Regions from separate parts of the Halomonas sp. ABH4_019 genome, predicted to be linked through region 3. Evidence: riboswitches for the same ligand, from Rfam matches in the RefSeq annotation. Region 3 holds a riboswitch; each other region holds the start of a gene.
The links. Region 3 has a riboswitch for thiamine pyrophosphate ahead of ACXAFN_RS00595 (sodium:solute symporter family transporter). Riboswitches for the same ligand answer to the same signal wherever they lie in the genome.
Positions count from the first base shown of each region.

Region 1: it holds a riboswitch for thiamine pyrophosphate, as region 3 does, so the genes downstream of both, thiC (phosphomethylpyrimidine synthase ThiC) here and ACXAFN_RS00595 (sodium:solute symporter family transporter) in region 3, are expected to answer to the same signal.
Region 2: it holds a riboswitch for thiamine pyrophosphate, as region 3 does, so the genes downstream of both, ACXAFN_RS04380 (sodium:solute symporter family transporter) here and ACXAFN_RS00595 (sodium:solute symporter family transporter) in region 3, are expected to answer to the same signal.
Region 4: it holds a riboswitch for thiamine pyrophosphate, as region 3 does, so the genes downstream of both, thiM (hydroxyethylthiazole kinase) here and ACXAFN_RS00595 (sodium:solute symporter family transporter) in region 3, are expected to answer to the same signal.

Region 1 is NZ_JBSWWC010000001.1:290,339-298,032, forward strand. Features, by position in the region: gene ACXAFN_RS01335 (DUF4870 family protein) at 1-364, shown strand, start outside; gene ACXAFN_RS01340 (lysophospholipid acyltransferase family protein) at 368-1,297, shown strand; gene ACXAFN_RS01345 (OpgD/OpgG family glucan biosynthesis protein) at 1,465-3,018, shown strand; gene mdoH (glucans biosynthesis glucosyltransferase MdoH) at 3,005-4,918, shown strand; gene tenA (thiaminase II) at 5,205-5,873, shown strand; TPP riboswitch at 6,176-6,295, shown strand; gene thiC (phosphomethylpyrimidine synthase ThiC) at 6,373-7,694, shown strand, end outside.
Region 2 is NZ_JBSWWC010000001.1:959,198-966,891, forward strand. Features, by position in the region: gene ACXAFN_RS04355 (APC family permease) at 1-462, opposite strand, end outside; gene ACXAFN_RS04360 (XRE family transcriptional regulator) at 733-1,011, shown strand; gene ACXAFN_RS04365 (hypothetical protein) at 1,092-1,763, shown strand; gene ACXAFN_RS04370 (hypothetical protein) at 1,819-3,324, opposite strand; gene ilvD (dihydroxy-acid dehydratase) at 3,391-5,079, opposite strand; gene ACXAFN_RS04380 (sodium:solute symporter family transporter) at 5,151-6,539, opposite strand; TPP riboswitch at 6,529-6,638, opposite strand; gene ACXAFN_RS04385 (hypothetical protein) at 6,755-7,426, shown strand; gene ACXAFN_RS04390 (peroxidase-related enzyme) at 7,474-7,694, opposite strand, start outside.
Region 3 is NZ_JBSWWC010000001.1:123,894-131,587, forward strand. Features, by position in the region: gene ACXAFN_RS00570 (YiiD C-terminal domain-containing protein) at 1-473, opposite strand, end outside; gene ACXAFN_RS00575 (nitroreductase family protein) at 476-1,036, opposite strand; gene queF (NADPH-dependent 7-cyano-7-deazaguanine reductase QueF) at 1,132-1,968, opposite strand; gene ACXAFN_RS00585 (ABC transporter permease) at 1,971-2,744, opposite strand; gene ACXAFN_RS00590 (ABC transporter ATP-binding protein) at 2,741-3,697, opposite strand; TPP riboswitch at 3,965-4,087, shown strand; gene ACXAFN_RS00595 (sodium:solute symporter family transporter) at 4,171-5,613, shown strand; gene ACXAFN_RS00600 (LLM class flavin-dependent oxidoreductase) at 5,655-6,965, opposite strand; gene ACXAFN_RS00605 (3-oxoacyl-ACP reductase) at 6,965-7,694, opposite strand, start outside.
Region 4 is NZ_JBSWWC010000002.1:745,306-752,999, forward strand. Features, by position in the region: gene ACXAFN_RS10645 (response regulator) at 1-437, shown strand, start outside; gene ACXAFN_RS10650 (ATP-binding protein) at 434-1,828, shown strand; TPP riboswitch at 1,833-1,935, shown strand; gene thiM (hydroxyethylthiazole kinase) at 1,966-2,793, shown strand; gene thiE (thiamine phosphate synthase) at 2,783-3,403, shown strand; gene ACXAFN_RS10665 (DMT family transporter) at 3,485-4,360, opposite strand; gene ACXAFN_RS10670 (D-alanyl-D-alanine carboxypeptidase) at 4,491-5,957, opposite strand; gene ACXAFN_RS10675 (HD domain-containing phosphohydrolase) at 6,063-7,694, opposite strand, start outside.

The DNA.
Region 1 (7,694 bases), 170 kb from region 3:
CCTGGACCACGACCGCGAGGTCGCCGAGTCTCCCCGCGCCCCCGATACCACCATGGCCATGGTCATCTACGCCCTGTACCTAGCCAGCTTCGTGGTGGGCTTCACCTCCCTGGTCGGCGTGGTGATCGCCTACGTCTATCGCGGCAAGGGGCCGGCCTGGCTGGACGAGCACTACCGCTATCAGATCCGTACCTTCTGGATCGGCCTGCTCTACGCCGCCGTGGCCGCCCTGCTGACGCTGATCGTGATCGGCTTCCCGCTGCTGATCGCACTGGCGGTGTGGCTGATCATCCGCTGCGTCAAGGGTTTCAAGGGCCTGCAGGAGAAGCGCGCCCCGAGCAACGTGGACACCTGGCTGATCTGACCCATGGCAAGGAAGCATGATTCCGAACGCCAGCTGCCGGCTCGGCTGATCGCCGGCCTGTGGCGAACCCTCGCCGACTGGCGACCCGGGTCGCTATGGCGGCTGGCACGCATCGCCGGCCCGCTGGTGCAGGCCGGCAGCCGTCGGGAGCGTCGAGTGACCCGCATCAACCTGACCCAGGCCTATCCCGACCGCCCCGCGACCGAGCGACGCCGGCTGGCCCGACACAGCCTGGTCCATTCCAGTGCCACCATGCTCGAGCTGGGCATGGCCTGGATGGGCAACCCCGAACGCCTGGAGGCCAGCATCCTCGAGGTCCACGGCCGCGAGCTGCTCGACGAGGCTCGCGCCGAGGGCCGCGGGGTCATCGTGCTGGCGCCCCACTTCGGCAACTGGGAGGTGCTCAACTTCTGGCTGTCCGGGCACTTCCCCTTCACCGCCATGTACGAGCCCCCCAAGCTCACCGCCCTGGACCCGGTCATCCGCCGGGGCCGCGAACGGCGCGGGGCCAGCCTGGTCCCCACCAACCCGCGCGGCGTGGCGGCGCTGCTCAAGGCCCTCAAGCGCGGCGAGACGGTGGGTATCCTGCCGGATCAGACCCCGAGCTGGGGCAGCGGGGTCTTCGCGCCCTTCTTCGGCCGGCAAGCCTACACCGCCACCCTGCTGCCCAAGCTGGTGGCCCGCACCGAGGCCCGGGTGGTCACCGGCGTGGCGCGGCGCCTGCCGGGCCGCGGCTTCGCGCTGCACTTCCTGGCCGCCGACGAGCGCGTCTACTCCGCCGACGAGGCCACCTCGGCGGCCGGGGTGAACGCCTGCGTGGAGACCGCCATCGCCCTGGACCCGCCCCAGTACCAATGGGAATACAAGCGCTACCGCAAGACGCCCCAGCAGGCCGAGGGCAGCCCGGACTGGAAACGCCATCGACTATACTGAGCCGATGCCCGCGGCGCGGAACCATCTCGGCACGACGCTGACCAACACCCCTAGAATGCGCGTCCGCGCCGATAACGACACCAAGAACCGCACAACGATACGCCCACATGACCCCCCGGACCGGCTTGCGCAGGGAACGCCGGCGGGATCCCGAGGAGAGTCACGACATGACATCGCTGATCCGCTTCCTGGCGTTCTCGCTGGGCACGACCCTGGCCATGCAGGCCGGCGCCGAGCCCACGAACGAGGAAGCGCTGTTCGACACCATCGCCGAGCGGGCCGAGCGGCTGGCCGGGTCCCCCTACGAGGCTCCCGCCGACGACTTGCCGGCGGCGCTGGCCGAGCTGGACTATGACGCCTATCGCCAGATCCGGTTTCGCCCCGACCAGGCCCTGTGGCAGGACACCGAGGGATTGTTCGAGGTGCAGCTGTTTCACCCCGGCTTCCTCTACGACCATCCGGTCGAGCTCAACCTGGTGGCGCCGGACGGCGAGGTACGTCACCTGCCCTTCGATGCGTCGCGCTTCCGCTATGAAGGCGATGCCGCCGGCCTGGCCGAGCTGGACCTCGATGACCTGGGCCATGCCGGCTTTCGCCTCCACTACCCGTTGAACAGCGGTGACTATCACGACGAGTTCATGGTGTTCCTCGGCGCCTCCTACTTCCGGATGGTCGGCCGCGGACAGGGCTACGGGCTCTCGAGCCGCGGCCTGGCCATCGACACCGCCGAGCCCCGCGGCGAAGAGTTTCCGGCCTTCCGGGAATTCTGGCTGGTCGAGCCCGGCCCCGACGATACCCGCATGACCGTCTACGCCCTGCTCGACAGTCCCTCCATCACCGGCGCGTATCGCTTCGATATCGCCCCGGGCAGCCAGACCGTGGTCAACACCGAGGCGCGGCTGTTCGCCCGCGAGGACATCGCCAAGCTGGGCATCGCCCCGCTGACCAGCATGTTCATGCACGGCAGCATCGCCGGCTACCCGGCGGACGACTACCGCCTGCGGGTTCACGATTCCAGCGGCCTGGCACTGCACACCGGCAGCGGCGAGCGCGTCTGGCGCCCGTTGAGCAATCCCCAGACCCTGCACCTGTCGAACTTCCAGGACGCCTCCCCGAAGGGCTTCGGCCTGGTCCAGCGTCCGCGGCACTTCGACGGCTACCTGGACGCCGAGGCGCGCTACGAGGAACGCCCCAGCGAATGGGTCACGCCCCTGGGCGACTGGGGCGAGGGGCACGTCGAGCTGGTCGAGATCCCCTCCGACAGCGAGGCCAACGACAACATCACCGCCTACTGGATTCCCGAGGCGCCCCTGGCGGCCGGTGAATCGCGCACCTTCCGCTACCGCTTGCGCACCTTCGGCGCCACCCCGCCCGACCAGCGCCTGGCCCACGTGATCCGCACTCGACAGGGCTGGGGCGCGATCCCGGGGCAGAGCGACCCGCCCCCCGCCAGCCGGCGCCACTTCATCGTCGACTTCCAGGGCCCCAGCCTCCAGGGGCTGGACGTCGACCAGCCGGTCGAGGCGCGGCTGACCACCTCCAGCGGCGAGATCCTCGACCCACGCGTCCAGCGCCTGCCCGACGGCGATACCTGGCGCGCCGATTTCCGCCTCGCCCCGGAGGGCGATGTCCCGGCCGACATGCGCCTGGCGCTGACCCTGCACGGCGAACCGCTGACCGAAACCTGGAACTATGTCTGGTACCCCGATGAACGCCGCTGATTCCGCCAACGCCGCGGCGCCGATTCCCTGGCGCCGCACCCGTCGATGGGGCTTCGCCCTGCTGGTGGCGGCCACCACCGGGCTGGGGATGTGGACCATGTTCCGCATCCTCCACGTCGGTGGCCTCACGCCCCTGGAGCTCGCCATCCAGGCGCTGTTCACCGTGACCTTCGGCTGGATCGTCATCGCCTTCTGGAGCGGGGTGATCGGCTTCGCGCTGAACCTCGCCGGCCGCGACCCCCTGAGCCTGGCCAGGACCGGCTCGCCGCTCCCGCCCGACGATGCCCGCTCGCGCACCGCCCTGGTGATGCCGATCCACAACGAAGACGTCGAGCGGGTCGCCGCCGGCCTCGAGGCGACCTGCCGGGACCTGCCGCCGATCACCGCCGAGCGCCACATCGAGGCCTTCGTGCTCAGCGACAGCACCGACGACGCCATCGTGGCCCGGGAGCAGGCCGTCATGGCGGCCCTGCAGCGGCGCCTGGCCGGGCGCTGCCGGCTCCACTACCGGCACCGCGACAGCAATGCCGGGCGCAAGGCCGGCAACCTCGGCGACTTCTGCCAACGCTGGGGACGCCACTACGACTTCATGCTGGTGCTCGACGCCGACAGCGTGATGAGCGGCGCTACCGTGCACGAATTGATTGCCCAGATGGAGGCCAATCCGCGCCTCGGCCTGCTGCAGACGGTACCGATCCCGGTCCGCCAGGACAGCCTGTTCGGCCGCGCCAACCAGTTCGCGGCGGCGGTCTACTCGCCGATGCTGGCCACCGGCCTGAGCTTCTGGCAGTCCGACGCGGCCAACTACTTCGGCCACAACGCCATCCTGCGCGTCGAGGCCTTCACCCGACATGCGGGCCTGCCCGAGCTGCCCGGCCGGCCGCCGCTGGGCGGTGATATCCTCAGCCACGACTTCGTCGAGGCCGCGCTGCTGCGCCGCGCCGGCTGGGAGGTGCGCATGCGCACCGACCTCGGCGGCAGCTTCGAGGAGATGCCGAGCCAGATCCTCGACTATGCCAAGCGCGACCGCCGCTGGGTCCAGGGCAACCTGCAGCACCTGCGGCTGCTGGGCGGGCGCGGCCTGCACCCGCTCAGCCGCGTGCACTTCCTGTGCGGCGCCCTGGCCTACCTGTCGTCGCTGATCTGGCTGGCGATCCTGGTGGTCAGCACCATCGACGCCCTGATGCGGGCGCTGATCGAACCCAACTTCTTCACCTCCAATGCCCAGCTGTTCCCCGACTGGCCGATCGCCCCGCCCAACCTGATCATGCCACTGCTCGGCGGCACCCTGGCCATGCTGCTGATGCCCAAGGTGCTGGGCGTCTGCCTGGCCCTGCGCACCTCGCCCGCCCGCTACGGCGGACGCGCCCGGCTGGTGGCCAGCGCCCTGCTGGAGGCCCTGTTCGCGATGCTGATCGCGCCGCTGATGATGGTCTTCCACAGCCGCTTCGTGATCGAGGTCCTCAGCGGGCGCACCGTGGCCTGGGACCCTCAGTCCCGCGAGGGGCGCGCCCTGCCCTGGCGCGAGGCGTTGCGCCATACCTGGCCGGGCACCCTGGCCGGCGCCGGCTGGGCGGGCATCACCTGGTGGGCCGCACCGACCTTCTTCTGGTGGCTGACCCCGGTGTGGCTCGGCCTGATGCTGGCCGCGCCCCTGGTGCGGTGGAGCAGCAGCCTGACCCTCGGCCGGCGCCTGCGCCGCCGCGGCCTGCTGCTGGTGCCCAGCGAGACGGCACCGCCGTCGGTGCTGCGCGACGAGACGCCGCCGCCGGCGGCCGAGGACGGCCTCGTGCCCTCGCCACCGCCGACGGAGCACCCAAGCGACATGCCGACCCAGTCCTTCGCCCGGGACTGGGCGCGGCCGGCGGTCGTCGCGGGCCGCCCCACCCTCGGGGAATGACCCCGGGGGTGTTCGTCCGCGACCAAGCTGCTAGACTGGCTCGACTCGCTTGACGGGGTGCCGGTGGAACCGGCTGAGATGGCGCAGGCTCACTGAGCAGGAACTCGCGAGAGTCCGAGAGCCCAAGCGCCGATCCCGTGGAACCTGATCCGGGTGGGTGTGGCACCAGCCGCACGTGAACCGGCGTAGGGAATCAGGCGGTGGGCCCGGCACGCCCTCCTCGCGCACCGGACCTCCCCTCTCCCCATGCGCCCGCCCTCCGGATCCCGATCGCATCGGAGGCAAGATGGGCCATCGCTTCACAGATCTCACCGCCGCCTGCCAGGACGACTGGCGCGCCTATATCGAGCACGACTTCGTCCGCACCCTCGGTGCCGGCACGCTCGAGGCCGACGCCTTTCGCCACTATCTGCAGCAGGACTACCTGTTCCTGATCCACTTCGCCCGTGCCTACGCCCTGGCCGCCTACAAGAGCCGCGACCTGGCCGAATTGAATCAGGCCTTCGACGGCCTGAAGACCATCCTCGACGTGGAGCTGGAGCTGCACCGCGGTTTCTGTCGCGACTGGGGCATCACCGAGGACGACCTGGCGGCGCTGCCCGAGGCCCGCGCCACCCTGGCCTACACCCGTTTCGTGCTCGATGCCGGCAGCCGCGGCGACCTGCTCGACCTGCGCGTGGCGCTCGCGCCTTGCCTGGTCGGCTACGGCGAGATCGCGAACTGGCTCGATGCCCAGCCGTTCACGGTGCGCGGCGACGCCAACCCCTATGAGCCCTGGATCGCCATGTACCAGAGCGACGACTTCCAGGCCGCCATGCGCGCCGAGGTCGCCTGGCTGGACGCCAGGCTTGCCGAGGTGACGCCGGCGCGCTTCGACCAACTGGCACGGCTGTTCCGCGACGCCACCCGGCTGGAGATCGACTTCTGGCAGATGGGGCTGGATCGCGCGGACTGAGATTTCCGTCTATCGCCGAGCTTTTCCGGCGACAAGCCTCCGCGAGGCGCTGTGAACCCATCCCTGGGCGCTACTTTTGCCCTGCGGCACTCTCGCATCCTGCTCCGTTTGCAGGACCAGTGCTGGCCATCCATGGCCAGCCCGTTCGGCGAGGATCGCCTCACCCATGGCAAAAAACCCTCGCTCCGCCTTGTCCCCAGCGCTCGGCTAGCACCGCGCCGACTCGGGCACTAGCGCACGGTAGAAAGAAAGTAGGTAGAGAGAGAAAGGCAATGACACGGCCCGCCTAGCGGCGGGCACCACCACGCTTGACGGGGTGCCGTTGAAGACGGCTGAGATCATGCGGCGCGACGCGCCGGAGCATGGGTCCCGTTGAACCTGAACTGGCTAGGACCAGCGTAGGGATCAAGCGACACGCCGCCGGGCTCGAAGCCTGCGGCCAATGTCCTCCCCAGCTGTCCTCCCTGATAACACCACCCAAGCAAAGGGAGACCGACCGATGGCAAAGACCGATCATTTCCTCGCCGAGAGCGCCCGCGTCGACGACGCCGCCGTCCAGGCCCTGCCGGGCTCGCGCAAGATCTATGTCGAGGGCTCGCGCCCCGATATCCGCGTGCCCTTCCGCGAGATCGGCCTCTCGCCGACCCGCACCTCGGGCGAGGGCCCGGATGAGCAGAACCCGCCGCTGCTGGTCTATGACACCTCCGGCCCCTACACCGACCCCGAGGCCGAGATCGACCTGCGCCGTGGCCTGCCGGAACTGCGCCGCGGCTGGATCGAGGCGCGCGACGACACCGAGTTCCTCGACGGCCCGACCTCCGAATACGGCCGCCGGCGGGCCAACGATCCGATGCTCGCCCCGCTGCGCTTCGACCTGACCCGCACGCCGCGGCGCGCCAAGGACGGCCGGAACGTCACCCAGCTGCACTATGCGCGCCAGGGCATCATCACCCCGGAGATGGAATTTATCGCCATTCGGGAAAATCAACGCAGGCAAGCCCTGGGCAGCGAAGAGGTCGAGCGCATCCTCGGCCACCAGCACCCCGGCGAGAGCTTCGGTGCCCGCCTGCCCGAGGAAATCACCCCGGAGTTCGTGCGCGACGAGGTCGCCGCCGGCCGCGCCATCATCCCCTGCAACATCAACCACCCGGAATCCGAGCCGATGATCATCGGCCGCAACTTCCTGGTGAAGATCAACGGCAACCTGGGCAACTCCGCGGTCACCTCCTCCATCGAGGACGAGGTCGACAAGATGACCTGGGGCATCCGCTGGGGCTCGGACACCATCATGGACCTGTCCACCGGGGCCAACATCCACGAGACCCGCGAGTGGATCATCCGCAACGCTCCGGTGCCGATCGGCACCGTGCCCATCTACCAGGCCCTGGAGAAGGTCAACGGCGTGGCCGAGGACCTGACCTGGGAGGTGTTCCGCGACACCCTGATCGAGCAGGCCGAGCAGGGAGTGGACTACTTCACCATCCACGCCGGCGTGCTGCTGCGCTACGTGCCGCTGACCGCCAGGCGCACCACCGGCATCGTCTCCCGCGGCGGCTCGATCATGGCCAAGTGGTGCCTCTACCACCACCGCGAGAGCTTCCTCTACGAGCACTTCGAGGAGATCTGCGAGATCTGCAAGCGCTACGATGTGGCCTTCTCGCTGGGCGACGGCCTGCGCCCGGGCTCGGTGGCCGACGCCAACGACGAGGCCCAGTTCGCCGAGCTGGAGACCCTCGGCGAGCTGACCCGCATCGCCTGGAAGCACGATGTCCAGGTGATGATCGAGGGCCCCGGCCACGTGCCCATGCACCTGATCAAGGA
Region 2 (7,694 bases), 840 kb from region 3:
CATCGCCAGCGAGCCGGCCACGCCGACCGCCACCCAGGTCGCCTTCACGTCCCAGCCGGCGATGGTCCACAGCTGCCCCACCGCGTAGTCGGGGAACAGGTGCTCGACCACCGTGGGCAGCGCCACGGCCTCGAAGGCCACCACGCTGACGTAGCCCAGGGTAATGGCCCAGGTACAGAGGAAGGAGGCGAAGTGCCCCATGGCGCGATAGCTGTAGACGTGCTCGCCGCCGACCTGGGGCATGGCGGAGGCGAGCTCGGCGTAGGTCAGGCCCACCAGCACGATCACCGCGCCGCCGAGCAGGAAGGCGGTGATGGCGCCGAGGCTGCCGGCGGACTGGATCCAGTTGCCGGTGAGCACGATCCAGCCCCAGCCGATCATGGCGCCGAAGGCCAGGGCCAGCACATCCTTGCGGGCGAGCACCCGCGTCAGTTGCGTCGTGGAAGACGGGTCGTGGGTCATGTCCTTGCTCTCCTTGTTAAGACGATTTTTTGTATTAATTAATATTTTTTAAAAAAACATCGACAAAATATCCACTCCACTGCCAGGCCACAAGCCGAGGCGCGCCGCCTCGGATCACACTTTAGTCGAAGCGCCTGCCGCCCTCCCCCGAAAGCCCCGCCACGGGGGCCCGTCACGCCGTTCACCCGGGTCGCGAAGACCATTTCGGGGCTGGCGAAACCCGGCAAAAGGCTTCATGCTGTAGCGGTCGATTCTGTCCTCTGGAGCATCATGAGCACGGCAAGCCCTTCCACCGGCGCGGATTGCGTCGAACCTCCGCCAAGGTGCCCTGACCTCGACGTCAGGGATCTCGAACAACGAACACGCCTCATGCGCATCATCACCCGGCTGATCGCCGTGTCGGATCTCGGCAACCGAGAGATCGCCCGCCGCGCGGGCCTGCCGATGCAGAAGATCAGCGACCTCCTCGCCGGACGCCTGGAGCAGCTCAGCCTCGACGAGCTCCAGACGCTGCGCCGGACCATCGACCACGAACTCACTCCGCCCTAGTCGCCGGCGCGACTCGGGCCCGGGCCGGTCACCGCCGGCCCGTCCCGCCTCATGGATTCGAGACACTAGGGAGACTCCCGATGCGACACCTCGTCACCGGCCTGCTGCTGGCCGCCTCGCTTCCCGCCCTGGCCGACGGCCAGGCCACCCTGGAGAGCCAGTCTGCCCAGGGCAGCGCCACCATGGAAGTGAGCTGGGCGGGCGACAACCTGCGCATGGACTTCCCCCAGCAGGCCCAGGCGGGCTTCATGCTGCTCAGGGACGGCAAGGGCTACATGGTCACCCAGATGCAGGGCCAGACCATGGTCATGGACATGGCCCGACTCAAGGAGATGGCCGAGAGCATGGGCGGCGACAAGGCCGCGGCCGGGCTCACCGAGCAGCAGGCCGATTCGGTCGATTCCCTGGAGGCCACCGGCGAGCAGGAAACCATCGCCGGCCTGGAAGGCGACGTCTATCGCCTGCAGTGGACCGACAAGGCCGGCGACGCCCATGAAGACACCCTGGTGCTGAGCGACGATCCTCAGGTCCGCGAGCTGATGGCGGCCTTCCATCGCTATCAGCAGACCATGACCGGCGAACCGGACCCGATCGCCACCACGCTGGCAGAGCGCGAGCTCGGCATGCTGCGCTTCGGCGACCGCTTCCGCATCGCCGAACTGTCCGACGAGGCCCCGGCAGCAGGCGCCTTCGAGCTGCCCGAGAACGCCATGACCTTCGAGGACATGATGCGCTCGACCATCTCGCAGTAGACCGAGGCATCGCCACCACGGACGCCGCACCCCTGCTGGGGCGCGGCATCGTCATTCAAGGGGCGGGCATTGGCAGCGCGAAGGCCGGCTCGAACAGGTAGGGGTCGTCGAAGTGGCGCCGACCCACGAACACCGTGGCGTGGGTGCCCCACTGGCGCATGGCGCCGGGGCTCTGGATCCCCGCCGGCCACAGCAGCAAGCGCTCGCGACGCGCCGAGGCCGCCACGATGCCCTCAGGCCCGTAGAGGCTGCGCCGCCCGCCGCTCGGCAGTGCCAGAGAGCGCTGGCCGAAGCGCGGCGGTTCGCGAACCGAGGTCAATGCATAGGCCGTCGACGATGCTCCCGCGTCGCTTGCCGATTCGACCCCCACCAGATAATGGCTGACCGCCGCCAGGCGCAGCGTCAGGCGCTCCCCTGACCTCCGGCGAGGCGCCATGGCTGGCGTCAGCGGCGCCTCGCGCAGGTCATGGTCCGCCGCCACCGGCACTCGATGCAGCGGCAGCACCGGGAAGAACAGGTGATAACAGCCGCAGGCATGGATGCTGTCGTAGATCAGCGGCCGGCCGTCCTCGCCCAGGGTCACTCGCCAGACCACCCCGTCCAGACGCCCGCCGAGGATGTCGAAGGCCCCGCTGCGCGTTCGCGCCGGGAACCACAGCGTGTAGACCAGCTGCGGCAGCACGGCGCCGTGGAAGCGCGTATGAGCCAGCCGTACGTCCACCTTGGGCCTCGTGGTGTCCACGCCCGGCCGCGGCCCCGACGCGCCGCGCCGCCAGACCGGCGCCCCCGGGCGATCGTCGTGACTGCGCGTCTCGATGGCGAAGGCCGGGGCATGATAGGCCGCCAGCCGCCGCAGGCCGGCGTTACCCAGCGCCAGCATTCCCAGCGGGCTGCGCGGTGCCTCGCGCACCAGCCGAGCGGCCGAGGCGGCATCCAGGGCCTCGGCCGCCGACGGTTCGGGCGCATAGCGACGCACCTCGGCGCTCGTCGGGAAGGGCCGGCCGAACGTCGCCAGATATCCCTCCCGCCAGCGGGCATAGCCCCAGGCCAGCCCCAGCCGGGTCAGCGGATAGAGCCCCAGCACCCGCCAGGCGTCGACGTAGTGGTCGGGCATCTCGACCGCCTCGTGCAGCGCCCGACGCGCCGAGCGGCCCCTCGGCCCGCGCAGTTCCTCATCCAGCCGTTCTTTGCCCTGCAGTTCTTTTTCCAGCAGGCGCTCGGCACAGGCATTGGCGGCCACGGCCGGGGTAGCGCCGAAGCGCCGGGTCAGGCGGTGTCGGGCCTCGGCGGGCAGGTTGGCCGCCTCGATGCGACGCGCCTCGGCGTCCAGGCCACGCAGCCGCGCCAGCCAGTCGGCATGGCGCGGCGTCTCGGGAGAATCGCGCAGCTCGTCGGCGAAGCTCGCCAGCAGCCGGTCGGTGCGCAGGTAGGGAAAGCCCGCGATGCGGGCCGCCCCGGCATCGCCGACGCCGGCCTCGGCCACGGCGGCGTCGAAGGCGGCGAGCCGGGCGCGACACTGTCGCTGGTCCGGCGTCGGGTCGGCCCGCCAGACCGGAGTCACGGCGCAGCCGGCCAGCCAGGCGACGCCGACAAGCGCCGCCCATCGCCGCCACCGGGGCACGGCGTGTTACTCCGGGCGGTCGGTGACCGCGCCCTCGGAGGCCGGCCCGACCGTGCGGGCATACTTGGCCAGCACCCCGCGGGTATAGCGCGGCGCCGGCCGTTGCCAGGCCGCGCGCCGGCGCTCGAGCTCGGCGGCCTCCAGCGCCACCTCGAGGGTGTCCGCCTCGGCGTCGATGGTGATGGTGTCGCCATCCTCCACCAGCGCCAACGGGCCGCCGTCGAAGGCCTCGGGGGTGACGTGGCCGACCACGAAGCCGTGGCTGCCGCCCGAGAAGCGGCCGTCGGTGATCAAGGCCACTTCGCTACCGAGTCCGCGGCCCATGATCGCCGAGGTCGGGGTCAGCATCTCGCGCATGCCGGGCCCGCCCCGCGGCCCCTCGTAGCGGATCACCACCACGTCGCCGGCCACCACGCTGCCGTCGTTGATGCGCGCCTGGGCCTCCTCCTCGGAGCCGAACACCCGCGCCGTGCCGGAGAAGCGGGTGCCCTCCTTGCCGGTGATCTTGGCCACCGCCCCGGCTGGGGCCAGGTTGCCGTAGAGGATGCGCAGATGGCTCTGGGCCTTCAGCGGCGCCTCGAGCGGGGCGATGATGTCCTGGCCGTCCGGATAAGGCGCGACGTCGGCCAGGTTCTCGGCGAGCGTCCGACCGGTCACGGTCAGGCAGTCGCCGTGCAAGAGCCCCGCCTCGAGCAGGGTCTTCATCAGCGGCTGAATGCCGCCGATCTCGACCAGCTCGCTCATCATGTACTGGCCGCTGGGCCGCAGGTCGGCCAGCACCGGCACTCGCTTCCCGATCGCCGTGAAGTCATCGAGGGTGATCGACACGCCGATGGCGTCGGCCATGGCGATCAGGTGCAGCACCGCATTGGTCGAGCCGCCCAGCGCGATGACCACGGTGATGGCATTCTCGAAGGCCTCGCGGGTCATGATGTCGGCGGGCTTGATGTCGCGATCGAGGAGTTCCAGCACCGCGGCGCCGGCGGCATGGCAGTCGTCGCGCTTCTCCTGCGACACGGCATTCTGGGCCGAGCTGCCCGGCAGGCTCATGCCCAGCGCCTCGATCGCCGAGGCCATGGTGTTGGCGGTGTACATGCCGCCGCAGGCGCCGGGGCCGGGAATCGCCGTCTCCTCGATCTGCTTGAGCTCGATGCGGTCGAGATCGCCGCGGGAGTGGGCGCCCATGGCCTCGAACACCGAGACGATATCGGTGTGCCCTGCCCCGGGCAGGATGGTGCCGCCATAGACGAAGACGCTGGGACGATTCAACCGCGCCAGGCCGATCAGGCAGCCGGGCATGTTCTTGTCGCAGCCGCCGATGGCCACCAGGCCGTCGAAGCCCTCGCAGCCCGCCACCGTCTCGATGGAGTCGGCGATCACCTCCCGCGACACCAGCGAGTACTTCATGCCCTCGGTACCGTTGGCGATGCCGTCGGAGATGGTGATGGTGTTGAAGACCACCCCCTTGCCGCCGGCGGCATCGGCGCCGTCGCTGGCCCGCTCGGCCAGCTCGCCGATGTGGCTGTTGCAGGGGGTGACCCGGCTCCAGGTGGAGGCGATCCCCACCTGGGGCTTGGTGAAGTCGGCGTCCTCGAAGCCCACCGCGCGCAGCATGGCGCGGCTGGCCGACTTGCCGACGCCGTCCACCACCGGCGCGGAATGCCGTCGACGCGGGTCCTGGGGCGTATCGCTCATGGGGCGGCTCCTCTGTTCGATTCTGGGGGAACCTTCAGAGGGTGGCCGCCTGGGCTCCTGCTGGCAACCGTTCAGGCCGTGCGCTGCGCCTCGGCGGGGCGCCACCAGGCCACCAGCAGGGCGACCAGGCTGGAGGCCACCAGCGCCCCGAGGAAGGGCGGCAGGGTCGGCACCCCGCCGGGGAAGCTCGCCGCCAGCAGGCCCTCGACCGGGCTGCCGGAGGCGATCCAGCCCGGCAGCACGGCGCCGGCCAGGCCGGCCACCCCGCCGGCCAGGGCCGCGGCGGCGCTCATCCGCGCCCACAGCCCCAGCAGCACCGGCACCACGATGGCGGCGCACAAGAGATCGGCGATCAGGAACAGCCGCAGCACCGAGAGCCCCTGCAGGGCGATCGCCACCACCGGCACCATCAGCGCCACGGTGACCCAGCGAGCCGCGCCCAGCGACAGGCCGCGCCGGCCGCTGCCGGCCACCACCAGCGAGGCGATGCCGTTCTGCAGGGTATCGACGCTGGAGGCCACCAGGGTCACCGCCAGCACCAGGGCCGGCAGGGCCAGCCAGCCCGGCGCCTCGGCGAGCAGCGCGAAGAAGGGGATCGGCGGTTCGCCGAGCGACACCCCGGCCATGGCGGCCAGCATGCCCAGGCCGCCGACCACCGCCACCACCAGCACGGTGGCCGCGCCGCCCAGCCAGGCGCCGCGACCCAGGGCCCGTTCGTCCCGGGCCGCCCACACCCGCTGCCAGTAGCCCTGGTGAAAGAGGTTGGCCGCGGTCACCGCGATCACCAGCGTCAGCGCCACGGAGAGGGCGTCACCGGCGGGGATCGACGGCAGCGCGGCGTCGACGGGCAGCGCAGGCAAACGGGCGAGCGCCACGCCGCCCACCACCAGCAGCAGCGCCAGCAGCAGCCAGGCCTGCCAGCGGTCGGTGGCCAGGCTCGCCCGCAGGCCACCCAGCGCGGTGTAGAGCAGGGTCGCCACCGCCACCCCGATCACCACCAGGTCGGCCGGCACCTCGGACAGCAGGCCGGTGATGGCGCCGATGGCGGTCAGCTCGGCGGCCAGGAAGCAGCCCATGTAAAGCACCGAGACCAGCGATACCCAGCGCCGCACGCCGGCGCCGAAACAGGTCTCGGCGTATTCGCCGATGCTGCGGCCCTCGGGCAGCCGGCGGCGGATGGCCGGCCCGAAGGCGCCGAGCACGATGAACGGCAGCGCCGAGCCGATGGCATAGCCGGCCAGGCCCAACGGCCCCACGAAGGCGCCGATCTCCGGCGGTGCGAAGAGGATCCAGGCGCCCATCCCCGAGGCCAGGAAGGACAGCCCCAGGGTCGGGGCCGCCTGGGAGTTGCGGGCGGTGACGTAGTCGTCGAGGGGGCCATCGGCCCGGCGGGCCCTGAGGCCCAGAAGGGTAAAGCACAGCAGCGCCGCGCCGAGCACGGCTGACGTCAGGTAAGGCATGTCGCACTTCCTCCGCCGGCATGAACCGGATCAGGTTCCAGGGTCAGCGACGAACGCTCTCTCAGCCCCGCCCATGGCGGGACTCCCCTGGCGACAGTGAATGAATTGTGAGGGCGACCCTCAAGCCACGGCCGTATCGGCCGATATCGGTATCGCCCGACCAGCATGACACAACGACGCCCGAATTCGAACGTCCCACACGCCGGAAGCCTGCCATGCCATTCACCGAAGCCAAGGAACATGCCCCAGGGTGCCTGCACCGGATCTTCGCCGATCCCTACAGCGCCTTCGACAATCATGTCGGCGAACGCCTGCTCCACCTGCGCGTGGCCCTGCAGGCCCTGCTGGCGACGCCGATGCGCGAGGGGCGCCTGACGCTGCGGGTGATCCACGGCTGGGAGAACGGCGGCTGCGCCCCGGCGGACCTGCGCCACGGCGACCACCGCCTGGGCGACCTGGCGGACTACCGGGCCGTGGCCGAGCGCTATCGGCGGGCCAGCGAGGCCCTGGCGCCGCTGCCCGAGGATGCCGACTCGCTACTCGCCGAGCCGCTGGCCACGGCGATCGCCGCCGCCCAGGCGAACGACCTCGAGGTCGACGCCGAGACCCGCGACAATCCCGCACGCTGGCCGGCCTTCCCCTGGGGCCTGTCGCTCTATACCTTCTTCAAGGTCTATCACCGCCTGACCTACGGCGAGGACGACGCCTACCGCGCGATCCGCTGCGAGACGCCGGACGGCACCCGACAGGTCCACGAGTTCCATCTCGAGGAAGGCGAGTTCGCCGTGACCCTGCCCGCCGACGGGGAGCCCGGCGAGAGCGTGCTGCTGCTGCACGAGAGCCAGTTGGAGCCGGTGGCCCAGCTGCTGGAGGAGTGCGGCGTCTAGCGCCGCTCGACCCGCGCTGACGCGACGTCCCCCCTTTACCGCGGCCCTCACCCCTCCCGCGGCACCCGGCCCATCAGGTAGAACTCGTCGTTGGGCGGGGTGGCGGTGAGGGTCACCAGGCGGTTGGAGAGGCCGAAGAAGGCGGCGACGGCGCCGATGTCCCAGATGTCTTCCCGGGTGAAGCCGGCCGCCGTCAGGCGCGTCTCCCATTCGTCGGTGAGCTCGCCGACCTCCAGGCCGCAGTACAGGGCGAAGTCGAGCATCACCC
Region 3 (7,694 bases):
TGAGCCTCGAGGCACAGGGTATCACCGCACCATAGGCGCTGGACCAGGGCGATACGTCCCTTGCCACGCTGGGCCAGGCGATCGTCCAGCCTTGCCGGGCCCTCCTCGGCCTCGGGGGTGCACACCAACCGGTAGTGGCCGGTGACCGGCGCCAGGAAACGCTGGCCGGCCTCGGCCACCACCACATCGCGCTGGAGTCCGTGCCGGCGCAGCCAGAGCGTCGTCCAGCACCAGCCGAGCAGCGTGGTCTGGGCGGTCAGGGAGCCGCCGAAGCCGGTGCCCTTGTCGTTGAGGTTCGGCGAGAGCCCAAGCCGCCATTCGAGGGCATCGCCGTCACGGCGCATCGCCTCGATACCGAGATGCCGGACCAGGGGTATCGCCTCGCCAAGCCAGGCCAGGAAGGCCGCCGGATCATCCTCGTCGCCCGGCGACGGCAGCGCCAGGCGGGGATGGGGAATGCCAGGTTCGCGCACGGTCAGTCCCAACGCTCGACGAAGGCGTCGATGTCATGCTCGGGCACCGGCCGATGGCGCCCACCGAGCTGGCCAACATAGAGGAAGGCGACGAGTTCATCGTCCTCGGCCAGCCCGAGCCCCTTGCGCACCGTGGGATCGAAGGCGTACTTGCCGGTGCGCCACATGGCACCAAGCCCCTTAGCGTGGGCCGCCAACAGCAGACCGTGAGCTGCACAGCCGGCGGAGATCACCTGCTCCACCCGCGGGACCTTGGGCTCGTCCGGGGTCACCTTGGCGATCACGGCGATGATCATCGGGGCGCGCTTGGGTTTCTTGCGCGCGGCGTCCAGCACGGCATCCCCGGCATGAGGGTCCTCGCGGAATTCGGCCTCGGCGAACAGTTCACCGAGCCGGTCGAGGCCCTCGCCGGAAAATTCGATGAACCGCCAGGGCCTCAGCTCCTTGTGGTCCGGGGCCCTCAACGCCGCCCGGTACATCGCCTCGAGCTGTTCCGGACCGGGGGCGGGCCCCATCAGCTTGCCCATGGAACTGCGTTCGTGAAGCAGCGTCATCGCATCCATCAGGGTCTCCTTGCCAGGATTCAAACGAGAAGAGTTCTCGTCACTCTATCAAGCCAGCCATTCGCTGTCGCGCCGGCCTTGCCGTCCCGACTCGCCTACTGTCTCGACAGGCGAAGGGGCGTCGGCGGCCGCTCGCCGGGCGTGCCGCGCCAGGGGCTGATATCGAGCCCGCCACGGCGTACGTAGCGCGCCAGCACCAGCAGCCGCTCGGGCTGAGCCTTCTCCATCAGGTCCATGAAGATGTGCTCGACGCAGTGCTCATGGAAGTCTTGATGCTGGCGATAGCCGATCAGGTAGCGCAGCAGGCCGTCACGGTCGAGGCGCGGCCCACGGTAGCGGATCATCACGCTGCCCCAGTCGGGCTGGCCGGTGACCGGGCAGTTGGACTTGAGCAGGTGCGAGTTCAGCGTCTCCTCGACGATCGCGTCGCCGACGTCCAGGTGCTCGGCGCTGGGCGTGTAGTCCTCGACCTCGATGTCGCGGTCGTCGATGCACTCCCCCGGCAGGCGGCGCGGAGCGAGCGCTTCGTCGTCGACGCCAAACAGCTCCACGGTCACCGGCGCCCCGGCCGAGGCGGCCAGGTCGCGCTCCATGATCGCCTGGACCTCGTCCCGGGAGGCGAAGCGAGTCTGATTGAAGCCGTTGAGGTAGAGCTTCCACGACTTGGACTCGATCAGCCGCGGCGAGTCCGCCGGCAGCCGGAAGCGCGCCACGGCGACGATGGGCTTGCCGCGGGCGTTGAGCCAGGAGACCTCGAAGGCGTGCCACTCGTCCTCGCCGACGAACGGCAAGGCGCCCTCCTCGATGCCCAGTGGCGCACGGTTGGCGGCGCGGGCAATCGGGTAGAGCAGCCCGGCATCGTAGTGCTCCGGGTAGGCGGACTCGCGGCCCAGCGGGGCCTCCTTGAGCGTCTCGGGGCGTTCGTGTGTCATGGTCAACTCCTGATGCCCTTGCCGTTGTCGAGCATCCACAGGGCGATGCCGAACAGTACCACGATGAAGCCGAGGATGGCGGCCAGCGCCCAGCCTACCGGGATGTCGGAGACGCCCAGGAAGCCGTAGCGGAAGACGTTGACCATATAGAGGATCGGGTTGAGCATCGAGGCGCCCTGCCAGAAGGCCGGCAGCAGCGAGATCGAGTAGAACACCCCGCCGAGGTAGGTCAGCGGCGTCAGCACGAAGGTCGGCACGATGGAGATGTCGTCGAACTTCTTGCCCAGCAGGGCGTTGATGAAGCCGCCGATGGCAAACAGTGCCGCGGTGAGCACCACCACGCCGATGGTCAGCAGCGGATGGGCCACGTCGATGCGGGTGAAGAACAGCGACACGCAGGTGACGATGACGCCCACGCCAAGGCCTCGGGCCATGCCGCCCAGCACGAAGCCAGACAGGATGACCCAGTTGGGCATCGGCGAGACCATCATCTCCTCGACGCTGCGCTGGAACTTGTTGGAGAAGAAACTCGAGGCCACGTTGGAGTAGCTGTTGGTGATCACCGACATCATGATCAGCCCGGGCACGATGAAGTCCATGTAGCTGTAGCCATCCATGGCCCCGATGCGCGAACCGATCAGGTTGCCGAAGATGATGAAGTACATCGTCATGGTGATCGACGGCGGCAGCAGGGTCTGCGGCCAGATGCGGGTGAAGCGCTTGATCTCCTTGACCACGAGCGTCCACAGGGCGATGGCGATCTGGCTCGGGTTCATCCTTTTACCTCCGCGTTCTGCTTGGCCGGCTGCTGGCTGCTCTCGACCATCGACACGAACATCTCCTCGAGTCGGTTGGCCCGGTTGCGCATCGACACCACCGCGATGCCCTGCGCCCCCAGGGCGTCGAAGACGTCGTTCAACCGCTGGCCGCGATGGACCACGACCGCCAGTTGGGCGTCGTCGACCTTCCTGAGGTCGAAGCCCTCGACCACCGGCGCCGCCTCGACCGGATGCGCCAGGTCGAGCAGGAAGGTCTCGGTATCCAGCTCGGCAAGCAGCTCGCGCACGCTGGTGTCACGGATGATCTCGCCGTGATTGATGATGCCCACATGCCGACACAGGCTCTCGGCCTCTTCCAGGTAGTGGGTGGTGAGGATGATGGTGGTGCCCTCCTGCTCGTTGATGCGGCGCATGTACTCCCACATGCTGCGACGCAGCTCGATATCGACGCCCGCGGTCGGCTCGTCGAGGATCAGCAGCTTGGGGCGATGCATCAGGGCGCGGGCGATCATCAGCCGGCGCTTCATCCCGCCGGAGAGCATGCGCGCGCTGCCGTTGCGCTTGTCCCACAGCCCCAGATCGCGGAGCAGTTCCTCGGCGCGCGGCAGGGCCTCGCGGCGCGACATGCCGTAGTAGCCGGCCTGGGCCAGCACGATGTCGATCACCTTCTCGAACTGGTTGAAGTTGAACTCCTGGGGCACCACGCCCAGATGATACTTGGCGCGGGCGAAGTCCCTGTCGATGTCGATGCCGAAGATCGAGACCTCGCCGGCGGTCTTCTGCACCAGCGAGCAGACCACCCCCAGAGTGGTGGACTTGCCCGCCCCGTTGGGGCCCAGCAGGGCGTAGAAGTCGCCCCTGGCGACGTCGAGGTCGATGCCCTTGAGGGCCTGAAAGCCATTGCCGTAGACCTTGGTCAGGCCACGAATGGACAGAGCCGGTTCGGCCATGAAAGATCCCGTCCAGAAAATGAATGTCGTGCCACGCCTGCCCGCATCAGGCGGGCAGGCTCGCCATGCAGCACGTGGGCGCTATGAGATGGGGGCGCCATGACGCAATTCAAGCGATGGCCGGGGCCTTCCGCGCCTCGGCACGTCCGGCCCCGAAGGCGGCGCTCGCCCATCTTACGTCATTGGCCTGACGGTTCGCATGCTAATCGGAGACGCGCCCGTCGACCGGGCCGAGTTGACCCCGCGACGCTGGGTCTCTAGGCTTGAGCGCATTCCTGGGGGAGTCCTGACGGACTGAGACTCCGTCGCCGCGTGAACGCCACGCGACGACGGTAACCCTTCGAACCTGATCCGGATCATGCCGGCGAAGGGAAGGAAGTGCCATCTGCCCACGCTTCTCACCCAACGCATTCGCGCCCTCTCGCAGCGGCGCTTGGCATCGTGCCGGGCGTTTCCACGCTAGGGAGAACGTAATGCTCGCGACCGCTAATGCCCTCTGGTGGCTCACCGCCTTCGCCGTCCTGTTTGCCGTGCCGGGCATGCTGTATGCCCGCCGCCGCCAGGAGAACCTGGAAGACTTCATCATCGCGCGCAACAGCCAGGGCGCCACCGCCACGGTGCTGACGTTGATGGCATCGACGATGGGTACCTGGATCCTGTTCGGCCCCGCCCAGGCGGCCACCTGGGGCGGCCTGGCCGCGATTGCCGGCTATGCGCTGGGCTCGCTGGCGCCGCGGCTGGTGATGATTCCCCTGGGGCGGCGCCTGCGCGAGCTGTCCCCGAGCGGCCACTCGCTCACCGAATTCGTGATGAGCCGTTACGGGCGCCCCATGTACGCCTTCACCCTGGCCATCATGCTGTTCTACCTGTTCATCTCCCTGGCCGCGGGGATCACCGCCATCGCCAGGATGGTCGGGCTGCTGGCACCGGTCCCGCTCTGGGCGACCAGCTCAGTGGTGATGGCCGCCACCCTGCTCTACACCCTCTACGGCGGCCTGCGCGCCTCGATCTTCACCGACAAGGTACAGATGCTGGTGATCATGCCGCTGCTCGCCACGTTGCTGATCTTCGGCTGGCAGGCCGCCGGCGGGGTCGGCCCCACCCTCGACGGCCTCGCGACCACGGCGCCGCAGCTACTGGACATCACGGATCCGGGCGGGCTCGAGGCCGGCCTCACCTTCTTCCTGGCGGTGATGCTGACCGGGCTCTTCTACCAGGGTAACTGGCAACGCGTGTATGCCGCCCGGAACAACCGTGCCGTGCGCCTGGGCTTCCTGCTCGGCGGCCTGCTGAGCGCACCGATGATCTTCGTGATGGGCCTGTTCGGGCTAGCGTTCGTGGGGCTGGGGCTGCCCGGCGACGGCTCGGTCGCGCTGTTCAGCGTGCTGCTGGCCGATATCCCCGGCTGGTTCGCCGTAGGCTTGATCTTCCTGGGCCTGGCACTGGTCATGAGCAGCGCCGACACCACCATCAGCGCCGCCTCGAGCATGATTGCCGTCGACGGCGGACGCCTCCTGCCCCGGGCCAGCGATCAGCAGTTGATGCGCCTGTCGCGCTGGCTGATCCTGCTGCTGGCGCTGCCGGTGACCTTCGTGGCTGCCCAGGGCTACAGCGTGCTGTACCTGTTCCTGCTGGCCGACCTGCTGTGCTGCGCGGCCGCGTTCCCGGTGTTCTTCGGACTCTTCAACCGCGGCTTCGACGGGCGCGCCGCGGTGCTCGCCACGATCAGCGGTCTAGCTGCCGGCCTCTCCCTCTTCCCGGCCCCGGGCGACGCGTTGAACACGCTGATGGCGTCCTTCCTGCTCGCCACCTTCGCCCCGGTCGCCACGGGCTTGGCGCTGCTGGCGCTGCTGCCGGCGAAACGGCGCTTCGACTTCACGGTGCTGAGCGCCGGCGCCCGACGCTTCGAGGGGTAATGCTCTCCCAGCCGACAGGCGAACGCCCCTGCCAAGGGGCGTTATTTCACCGGCCGCTCGAGGCCGAGGTGGCCGCGCAGCGTGGCCGACTCGTACGCCTCGCGGAACAGCCCGCGGCGCTGCAACTCCGGCACCACGTGATCCACGAAGTCCTCGATCCCCGCGGGTAGTGACGGGGGCATCAGGTTGAAGCCATCCGCCCCGCGCCCGCGGAACCAGCGCTCCATCTCGTCGGCGATGCTCTCCGGCGTGCCAATCATGGTGCAATGGCCGCCACCGGCGGCCAGCCGCCCCAGCAGCTCGCGCAGGGTGGGCCTTTCGCTCTCGATGATGCGCAGGATGGTGGCGTAGCGCCCCTGCGGGCCGCGGAACTCGGCCAGCGGCGGCAAGCTCGGCACCGGCGCATCCAGCTCCCAGTCGCTGCAGTCCTGATCGATGAACAGCCCCAGTTGACGCAGCGAGGCCGCCACCGGCAGGCATGCGTCTAGGGCGCGCTGCTTGGCCCTGGCCTCTTCCATGGTGGAGCCGACGTAGGTGACAAGCCCCGGCAGGATGGGCACCGACGCCTCGCGGCCGGCCGCCTTCACCCGCGACTGGATGTCGCGGTAGTAATCCTGGGCGGTCTCGAGGTCGTAGGCGACCGCGTAGATGGCCTCGGCGTAGCGGGCCGCCAGGTCGCGCCCCTGCGACGAGGAGCCCGCCTGCACCAGCACCGGATGCCCTTGGGGCGGCCGCGGCAGGTTCAGGGGGCCGTCCACCAGGAAGTGCTCGCCGTGGTGATGAATCTTGCGCACCTTGTGCGGATCGGCATAGCGCCCCTGCCGGTCGCGCTCGATGGCATCGTCGGCCCAGCTGTCCCAGAGGGCCAGCACGGTTGCGACGAACTCCTCGGCACGGGCATAGCGTTCGGCGTGGCCGGGCATCGCCGGATAGCCGTGATTGCGCGCCTCGCTGTCGAACATCGAAGTCACCACATTCCAGCCCACGCGTCCGCCGGAGATGTGGTCCAGCGAGCCCACCAGCCTGGCCGCATGGAAGGGGCTATAGAAGGTGCTCGAGATCGTGCTGATCAACCCGATTCGCCGGGTCGCCCGGCTCATGGCAGAGAGCGCGGTCAGCGGCTCGAGATGCCAGTGAAAGCCATCCTCAACGCTGCCGGCGCTCATACCGTCGGCGAAGAACACCGCATCCAGCTTGCCACGCTCGGCGGTGCGCGCCAGCGACTCGTAATAGGCGATGTCACCGAGTCGCTCGGCACAGGAATCGGGGTGCCGCCAGGCCGCGCGATGGTGGCCGCAGCCCATGACGAACAGGTTGATGTGCAGTGTCTCGTCGGGGTTGCGCGACGTCATCAGCCTTTCACCAGTCCGCCATCGACGATCAGGTTCTGGCCGGTGACCGCCCTCGCCCAGGGCGAGGCGAAGAACAAGGCCGCGTCGGCGAACTCCTCCGGCGTGGTCACCCGACGCAGCGGCGTGTTCTGCGCGATCAGCTCGAAGACCGCCTCCGGGGTCGCGCTCGACGCATCGGTGGTGCGCAGGAGACCGCCGGAGATCATGTTCACGGTGATATTGTCGGGCCCCAGGTCATGGGACAGCGTGCGGGTCAACGAGAGGAGCGCGGCCTTGCCGGCGGTGTAGTCGTGATAGGGCACCACCGGATTCTGGAACAGGTTGGTGCCGATGTTGAGGATGCGGCCGCCACCGCGTTCGCGCATGCCGGCAAGCGCCGAGCGGATGGTATTCAGCGCCCCTCGGTTGACGCCCTCGATCTGCTGGTTGAGGTGCGCCCAGTCGAGCGCGTCGGCGTGGGGACGCGCATCGCCGTTGAAGGTGAACGCGGGCAAGGCGTTGTTCACCACGGTGGTGATCGGTGCACCGAAGTGGCTGCGCGCCCGCTCGAACAGCGCGGCGACCACCTCGGCCTCCCGCACATCGGCCTGCACGGCCAGGGCCCGCTGCGGCGCTTCCCTCACCAATGCCTCGGCGGCCTCGCGACTCTGGAAGTAGTTGATCACCACCCGGGCCCCCTGGGCGAGAAATGCACGGGTCAAGTGCTCACCGAGGCCGCGGGCACCGCCG
Region 4 (7,694 bases), on a different contig from region 3:
GCGACGGCATCGAGGAGCGCATCCAGGGCCTCGACGCCGGCGCCGACGACTACCTGACCAAGCCCTTCGAGGTCGCCGAGCTCAAGGCCCGGCTGCGTGCCCTGCTGCGCCGTAGCCAGGGCCAGGTCACCAGCGAACTGCGCCACCGCGGCGTGGCGCTCGACCCCGGCAACCGCCGCGTCACCTGCCACGGCGCGCCGGTGGCCCTGTCGCGCCGCGAGTTCACCCTGCTGCAGGAATTCCTCAGCCATCCGGGCCACGCCTTCACCCGCGATACCCTGACCCGCCTGGTCTACGGCTGGGACGAGGACGTGGAGAGCAACGCCATCGAGGTCCACGTTCACCACCTGCGCCGCAAGCTATTCCCCGAGCTGATCCGCACCCTGAGGGGCATCGGCTACATCATGGACAAGGCCCCGGCGGACGAGGACGCATGAGCTCCATCCGCCGCCGCACCCTGGGCATCGTGCTGCTGGTGGTCGCGTTGTGCATGCTGACGATCGGCGTGACCAGCTATCGCGACGCCGCCCACGAGGTGGAGGAACTGTTCGACGCCCGCCTGACCCAGAACGCCCGCCTGCTGGAGGGACTGATGCGGGCGCCGCTGCCCGAGGCCCGGCGCGACGCCCTGCTGGCGAGCCTCGACAACGCCCTGCAGCGGGCCGACACCGACGACATCGCCGGCCACCGCTACGAGGGCAAGGTGGCCTTCCAGGCCTGGCGCGGCGACCGTCTGCTGCTGCGCTCGGCCGGCGCCCCGCCTGCGCCCTTCAGCGAACGGCAGGACGGCTATGCGGACGTGGTGCTCGATGGCCGCGAGTGGCGGGTCTTCGCCCTGAGCGCCCCCGACGACCTGCGGGTGCTGGTCGGCGAGCGCGGCGAGGTGCGCGGCGAGCTGGTCGCCGACATCGCCCTGCGCACCCTGTGGCCGGACCTGTTCGGCCTGCCGGTGCTGGCGGCGCTGCTGTGGTGGGCCATCGGCTGGGGGCTGCGGCCGCTGTCGCGCATGGCCGCCCAGATCCGCAGCCGGGACCCCCATCACCTCCAGCCGTTGCCGGACGATCCGCTGCCCCAGGAGCTGGCCACCATCGCCGGGGCCCTCAACCGCCTGCTGGCGCGGCTTCGCGAGTTACGCAGCCGCGAGAAGCGCTTCATCGCCGATGCCGCCCACGAGCTGCGCACGCCACTAGCGGTGCTCGACCTGCACGCCCAGAACGCCCTGGCCACCGCGGACCCCGACGACCGCCGCGAGGCGCTGACCCAACTCCGCGCCGGCGTGGCCCGCGCCACCCGACTGGTCGGACAACTGCTGACCCTGGCGCGCCTGGACCCCGAGCAGGAAGACACCCCCAACCAGGATGCCGACCTGCTGCACGAAGTGCGCGAGGCCCTGGCCGAGCTGCTGCCGCTGGCCGGCGATCACGGCCAGGCGCTGCACCTCGAGGCCGACGAAGGCGCCGACTGGCGACTGCGCACCGAGCCCGGCGCGCTCGCCACCCTGGTGCAGAACCTGGTCGGCAACGCCATCCATCACTCGCCGGCCGGCAGCCGCATCGACGTGGCCCTCGGCGGCGAGGCCGAGTGGTTGACGCTGCGGGTGGACGACCGAGGGCCTGGGATTCCCGAGGCGAGCCGCCAGCAGGTGCTGGCGCGCTTCCATCGCGCCGGCCCGGGGGCCGGCGCCGGCCTCGGGCTGTCCATCGTCGACCGCCTGGTGCAGCGCCACGGCGGGCGCCTGGCGCTTGCGGCCGCGCCCGGCGGCGGCCTGAGCGTGCGGGTCTGGCTGCCCCGCCCGGCGGCTTTACAAGCCCGGGACGAAGGGGGATAGTGAGACCCGACGACAGGGGCGCCGGCACACCATACCGTTCCGGCTGAGAGGCACCCTCATCACCTGACCCGGATAATGCCGGCGGAGGGAGTCGTGCCGGCCCCCGGGCCCGCGCCTCCCGTCCGCCAGGAGGCCCGATGCAATCCCTCGATCCCGCCTCGCACCTCGCTCGGGTGCGCGCGACCACCCCGCTGGTCCACAACATCACCAATCACGTGGCGATGAACACCATGGCCAACGTGCTGCTGGCCCTGGGCGCCTCGCCGGCCATGGTCCACGCCCGCGAGGAGGCCGCCGAATTCGCCGGCCTGGCCGGCGCCCTGACGCTCAACATCGGCACCCTCTCGCCCCACTGGCTGGACGCCATGGACGACGCCGCCCGCGCCGCCAATGCGGCCGGCACGCCCTGGGTACTCGACCCGGTGGCGGTAGGCGCCACCCGCTTCCGGCGCGAGGCCGGCGCCCGGCTGCTGGCGCTCGGGCCGAGCGCGATTCGCGGCAACGCCTCGGAAATTCTCGCGCTGGCCCGGCAGGGCGGCGGAGGACGCGGCGTGGACAGCACCGATAGCGCCGACAGCGCCGAGCGCGCCGCCGTGGCCCTGGCCCGGGACAGCGGCGCCGTGGTGGCGGTCACCGGCAAGGTCGACCTGGTCACCGACGGCCGCCGACTGGCGCGGGTCCGCGGCGGCCATGCCCTGATGCCGCGCGTCACCACCCTGGGCTGTGCGCTGACCGGCGTGGTCGGTGCCTTCCTGGCCGATGCCGAGGACCCGTTCGCGGCCACGGTGGCGGCGCTGGCCGCCTACGCCACCGCCGGCGAGGCGGCCGGCCAGACCGCCGCCGGCCCCGGCAGCTTCGCGGTGGCCTTCCTCGATGCCCTGTACGGCCTCGATCCCGACGCGCTGTCCACCCTCTCCGGCCCCACCACCCACCCCGCCCGCCTGGAGCTCACCGATGCGCCTTGATCTGTCCCTCTATCTGGTCACCGACCCCGAGCTGTGCGCCGCCCGTGGCGTGGAGCAGACCGTGCTGGCCGCGGTGCGCGGCGGCGTGAGCGTCGTCCAGCTGCGCGACAAGCAGGCCAGCGACGCCGAGCTGGTGCCACTGGCGCGGCGCCTGAAGGCCGGACTGGCCGGCAGCGGCGTGCCGCTGATCATCAACGACCGCCTCGAGGTGGCGCTGGCCAGCGGCGCCGACGGGCTGCACATCGGCCAGGACGACGGCGAGGTGGCCGACGCCCGGGCGGCGCTGGGCCCGGAGGCCCTCCTCGGCCTCTCGGTGCAGACCCACGAGCAGCTGGCCCGGCTGGACGCCGAGCGGCTGGACTACCTGGGGCTGGGCCCGGTGTTCGCCACGCCCACCAAGCGCGACCACGCCGCGCCGCTGGGCTTCGATGGCCTGGCCGCGCTCGCCGCCGCCAGCCCGCTGCCCACGGTGGCCATCGGCGGGCTCAAGGCCGAGCACGCCGAGGCGGTGCGCCGCGCCGGCGCCGGCGGCCTGGCGGTGGTCTCGGCGATCTGCGCCGCCCCGGACCCGGAGGCCGCGGCCCGGGCCTTCCCGCGCCTGGGCGGCTGACGCTCGGGCGCGAGCCCCCGACGCCAGCGGCCCCGCGCGGAAGGCGCGGGGCCGCCGTTCATCGGGGCCGAGGGCCGGTCGTCACAGAGAGGGGCGGCGGTTCAGCGCCACGCGGCGCTCCTGGTAGGCGATGGCCAGGCCGCTGACGATGATCAGGCTGCCGCCGGCGAACACCCAGGGGTCCGGCAGCTCGCCCCAGAACCCCCAGCCCAACAGCACCGCCCACAGCAGGGCCGTGTAGTCGAAGGGCGCGGCGATGGCCGCCGGGGCATAGCGGAACGCCTGGGTGAGCCCCACCATGGCGCCGACCCCGAGCACCCCGCCGGCCAGGAAGCCGATCCAGTGCAGCGGGGCCGGCGTCTGCCACACCCAGGGCAGGGTCAGGGCCGCGCACAGGCACGGCACCGAGGTGGTGTAGAAGACCATCGCCCAGAGATGCTCGCCCTCGCCGTAGCGGCGCGCGGTGATCATGGTCAGGGCATAGAACAGCGCCGCGGCGACCACCACTAGCATGGCGGGCTGGAAGCCGCCGGACCCCGGGCGCACCACCACCAGCACGCCGACGAAGCCGAGCAGCGTGGCCAGCCAGGTCGGGCGGTCGACCCGCTCGCCGAGCAGCGGCACCGAGAGCAGCGTCACGAACAGCGGGGCGGCGAAGGCGATCGCCGTGGCGGTGGCCAGCGGCAGCAGCACCAGGCCCCACATGAAGGTGACCATGGTGGCGGTGAAGATCAGGCCGCGCAGCAGGTGCACGCCCGGGCGCCGCGTGCCCAGGGTACGCAGGCCGCCGTTGAAGCGGGCGATCAGCACGATCAGCGGCAGCGAGACCAGGGTGCGGAAGAAGATGATCTGCAGCGGCGAGTGGACCTCGCCCAGCCACTTGGTGACGGCATCGCCCAGGGCCAGGCACAACACGCCGCCGCACATGAACAGGATGCCCTTGAGGGAAGGTGCCATGCGATGCCTCCTTGCACGCCCGCGGATGGAAGACGAAACCACCCCGCCGGCGGGACCGGCGGGGTGGTTCATCCTACGCTAAGCGCTTTGCCCGGCAACGGCAACCCCGACGACCGCCGGGGCCCGCCGGTCACAGGGACGCCTGGACCACCATGCAGTCCATGCCCTGGGCCTGGAGACGCTGGCAGGCCTGGCGGGCCTGGCCCTCGTGCAGGTCCACCAGCCGCGCCCGGTAGACCCCGGCGCCTTCCACCCGGGGCACCGCGACCCGGGCATCGGCCAGCTCGGTGGCCAGGCGGGCGGCGGCGCGGTCGGCCAGGCGGCGAGCGTGCTCGGCGTCGCTGAAGGCACCGACCTGCACGCCCCAGCCGCCGCCGGCCCCACGATTGGCGGGGATCAGCGACTGCAGGGGATCATCGTGTCGCTCGACCGAACCGCCGGCCTCGGGCGCCCGGGACGCTGCCACGATGGCCTCGTCCGGCGAGGGCACGGCGGCCTCGCGGGCGACCGCGGCCGGTTCGCTGGCCGATTCACTCACTACGGGCCCAGGCGCCGAAGCGACGGTGGCGGCGGCCGCCGGGGCCGGGGATGGCGCGACGCTCGCGGCCGTCGAAGGCGTCGGGGATGCCGCGGCCGCCGGCGTCGTGGGAGAGGCCTCGGCGTCGAGGCTCGCCAGCATCTGGCCAGTGGGCGGCGCCATCGGGCGGGCCGGCAGCGGCATCAGACGCTCGCCGGCGATCTCGGTACGGGCCAGCCAGCCATGGCCATCGGCCAGGGCGGCCCGGGCGAAGCCGCGATCCAGCAGGTCGGCCATGTGCTCGTCACGCGACGCCGCGGTGAAGCCGCCCATCACCACCGAGAGCATGCGCCGGCCGGCATGGACCGCCGAGGTGGCCACGTTGAAGCCGGAGGCGCGGATGAAGCCGGTCTTGAGGCCGTCGGCGCCGGGGTAGTTGGCCAGCAGGCGGTTGTGGCCCGTGTAGCGGTTGCCGCGCCAGGTGAAGCGCTGCAGCGAGAAGTAGTGATAGTACTGGGGGAAATCGAGCATCAGCCGCCGGGCCAGCACCGCCATGTCGCGGGCAGTGGTGACCTGGGCATCGTCGGGCAGGCCGGAGGCGTTGCGGAAGGTGGTATTGCGCATGCCCAGCTCCCGGGCCCGCTGGGTCATCAACTGCCCGAAGCGCCGCTCGCTGCCGCCCAGCGCCTCGGCGACGACCACCGCCACGTCGTTGGCCGACTTGACGATCAGCGATTCGATCGCCGTCTCCACGGGAAGGGTGTCGCCGGGCTTCAGGTAGAGCTTGGTGGCCGGCATGGCCGCGGCGGCCGCCGAGACCGGTAGCGGCTGACCCAGGCTCAGGCTGCGCTCCTCCAGGGCCTCGAACAGCATGTAGAGGGTCATCATCTTGGTCAGCGAGGCCGGGTAGCGCGGCGCATCGGCATTCTCGGCGTACAGGATCTCGTGGGTGTCGGCGTCGATGACGATGCCCGCATAGCGGGGATTGTCGGCCTGGGCGGTGGTCGTCAGCAGCAGGGCGACCAGGACGAGACCGGCGAGGACGAAGGGTCGCCAGCCTGGGACCGGAGTGGGCAGCATCGATATTCCCCTGAAAAATGACTCTCTACATGAGTGCATTATGACCAAGGGGCCCGCCCTGTACAGGGGGAAAACGCGCCTCGAGGGCATTTCCACTTTTCGGGGTCAACGACCGGCGACGGCCTTGAGCGCCGCGACATCCACCGCATCGACCTGCTCGGGCGCCAGGAAACGGGTCGCGTACTCCCGCCACACCCCGCTGTCGATCAGCAGCGCGAAGACGTCGGGGTCCAGATGGCCGTCGCGGGCCATGCCGGCCAGGATCGCCAGCGAACGCGACAGCGTCATGCCCGGCTTGTAGGGCCGGTCGGCGGCGGTCAGCGCCTCGAAGACGTCGGCCACCGCCATGATGCGCTCCTCCAGGCTGGCCTCGGCGAGCCTCAGCCGGCGCGGATAGCCCCGGCCGTCCATCCGCTCGTGGTGGTTGCCGGCGATCGCCGGCACCCGCCGCAGGTGCCCTGGCCAGGGCAGCGACTCGAGCATGATGATGGTCTGGACGATGTGTTCCTGGATGCGGAAGCGCTCCACGTCGTTGAGGGTGCCGCGGGCCACCCGCAGGTTGTAGAGCTCGCCCTGGTGGCCGGCCACCGCCGGCGGTCGCATGGCGAAGCCCCAGCGATTGGCCGGGTCCTCGGGAGCCACCGGCGGCGGCGACGCCACCCAGTCGATGCGATGGCGCGGGCGGTCGGCGAGCAGCGGCTCCTCGGCGGGCAGCTCGACCACGGGCTCCCGGGCCAGTCGCTCGGCCTCGTCGTCGGAGACCCCGAGCCGGTCGTCGAAGTGGCGCCACCAGCGCCATCCGGCGATCTCCTCGAGGCGCTGGGTGCGGGCCTGATCGGCCTGCTCGCTGCCCAGGTTGAGCTCGGCGACCAGCCGCCAGGCCGCCTGCAGCTCGGCCTGGCGCGCCTGCCGCGTGGCGGCCAGGGCCGCCGCGTCGCCGCCCTCGGCACGGCCCCGCCAGTAGGCGATGTCGGCATCGCGCCACAGCACCTCGAAGCGGGTACGAATCTCGTGGATGCGGTTGTAGCGCGTTTCCAGCCGGGTGGCCTTCTCCATCACCTCGTCCGGGGTGGTCAGCTTGCCGCAGTCATGCAGCCAGGCCGCCAGGTGGAAGGCGGTGCGCCGCTGCTCGTCCACCCTCTCCAGGGCGAAGGGGCCCGAGGTCGTGCGATGCACGCCCTCCAGCAGCATCTCGGCCAGCTGCGGTACCCGGGAGCAGTGCCCGCCGGTATGCGGCGACTTGGCGTCGGTGGCCCCGGCGATCAGCTCGACGATCGCGTCCAGCAGGCGCTGCTCGCCCTCCAGCAGGCGTCGCGTCTCGATCGCCACCGCCGCCGCCCCGGAGATCTCCTCGACGAAGCGTCGCCACGGGCGATCCTCGCCCGGCTCGACCTCGCGCAGCGCCAGCAGCAGCAGCCCCAGGCGGTGGCCGCTGCGGTTGCACAGCGGCTGCACCAGATAGCCCCTGGCCTCCAGCTTGCGGCTCAGGGTCGCCAGGCCGTCCTCCCCGGGGGCCGTCAGGGTCAGGCGCGGTGGCAGCGGCTCGCCGAGCTCGCCCTGGCCCCGCTCGGCCAGGCAGGAAAAGCGCGTGGCATCGACCTCGTCCTCGAGGTAGATGGCGCCGTGGCGGCTGTCGGTGATGCTCAGCAGATCCTCGAGGATGCCGGCGAGCATCGTCTCCAGGCGCGCTTCGCTGCTCAGCGCCCGGGTCATGCGCTGGAAGCCGGAGATGCTGCC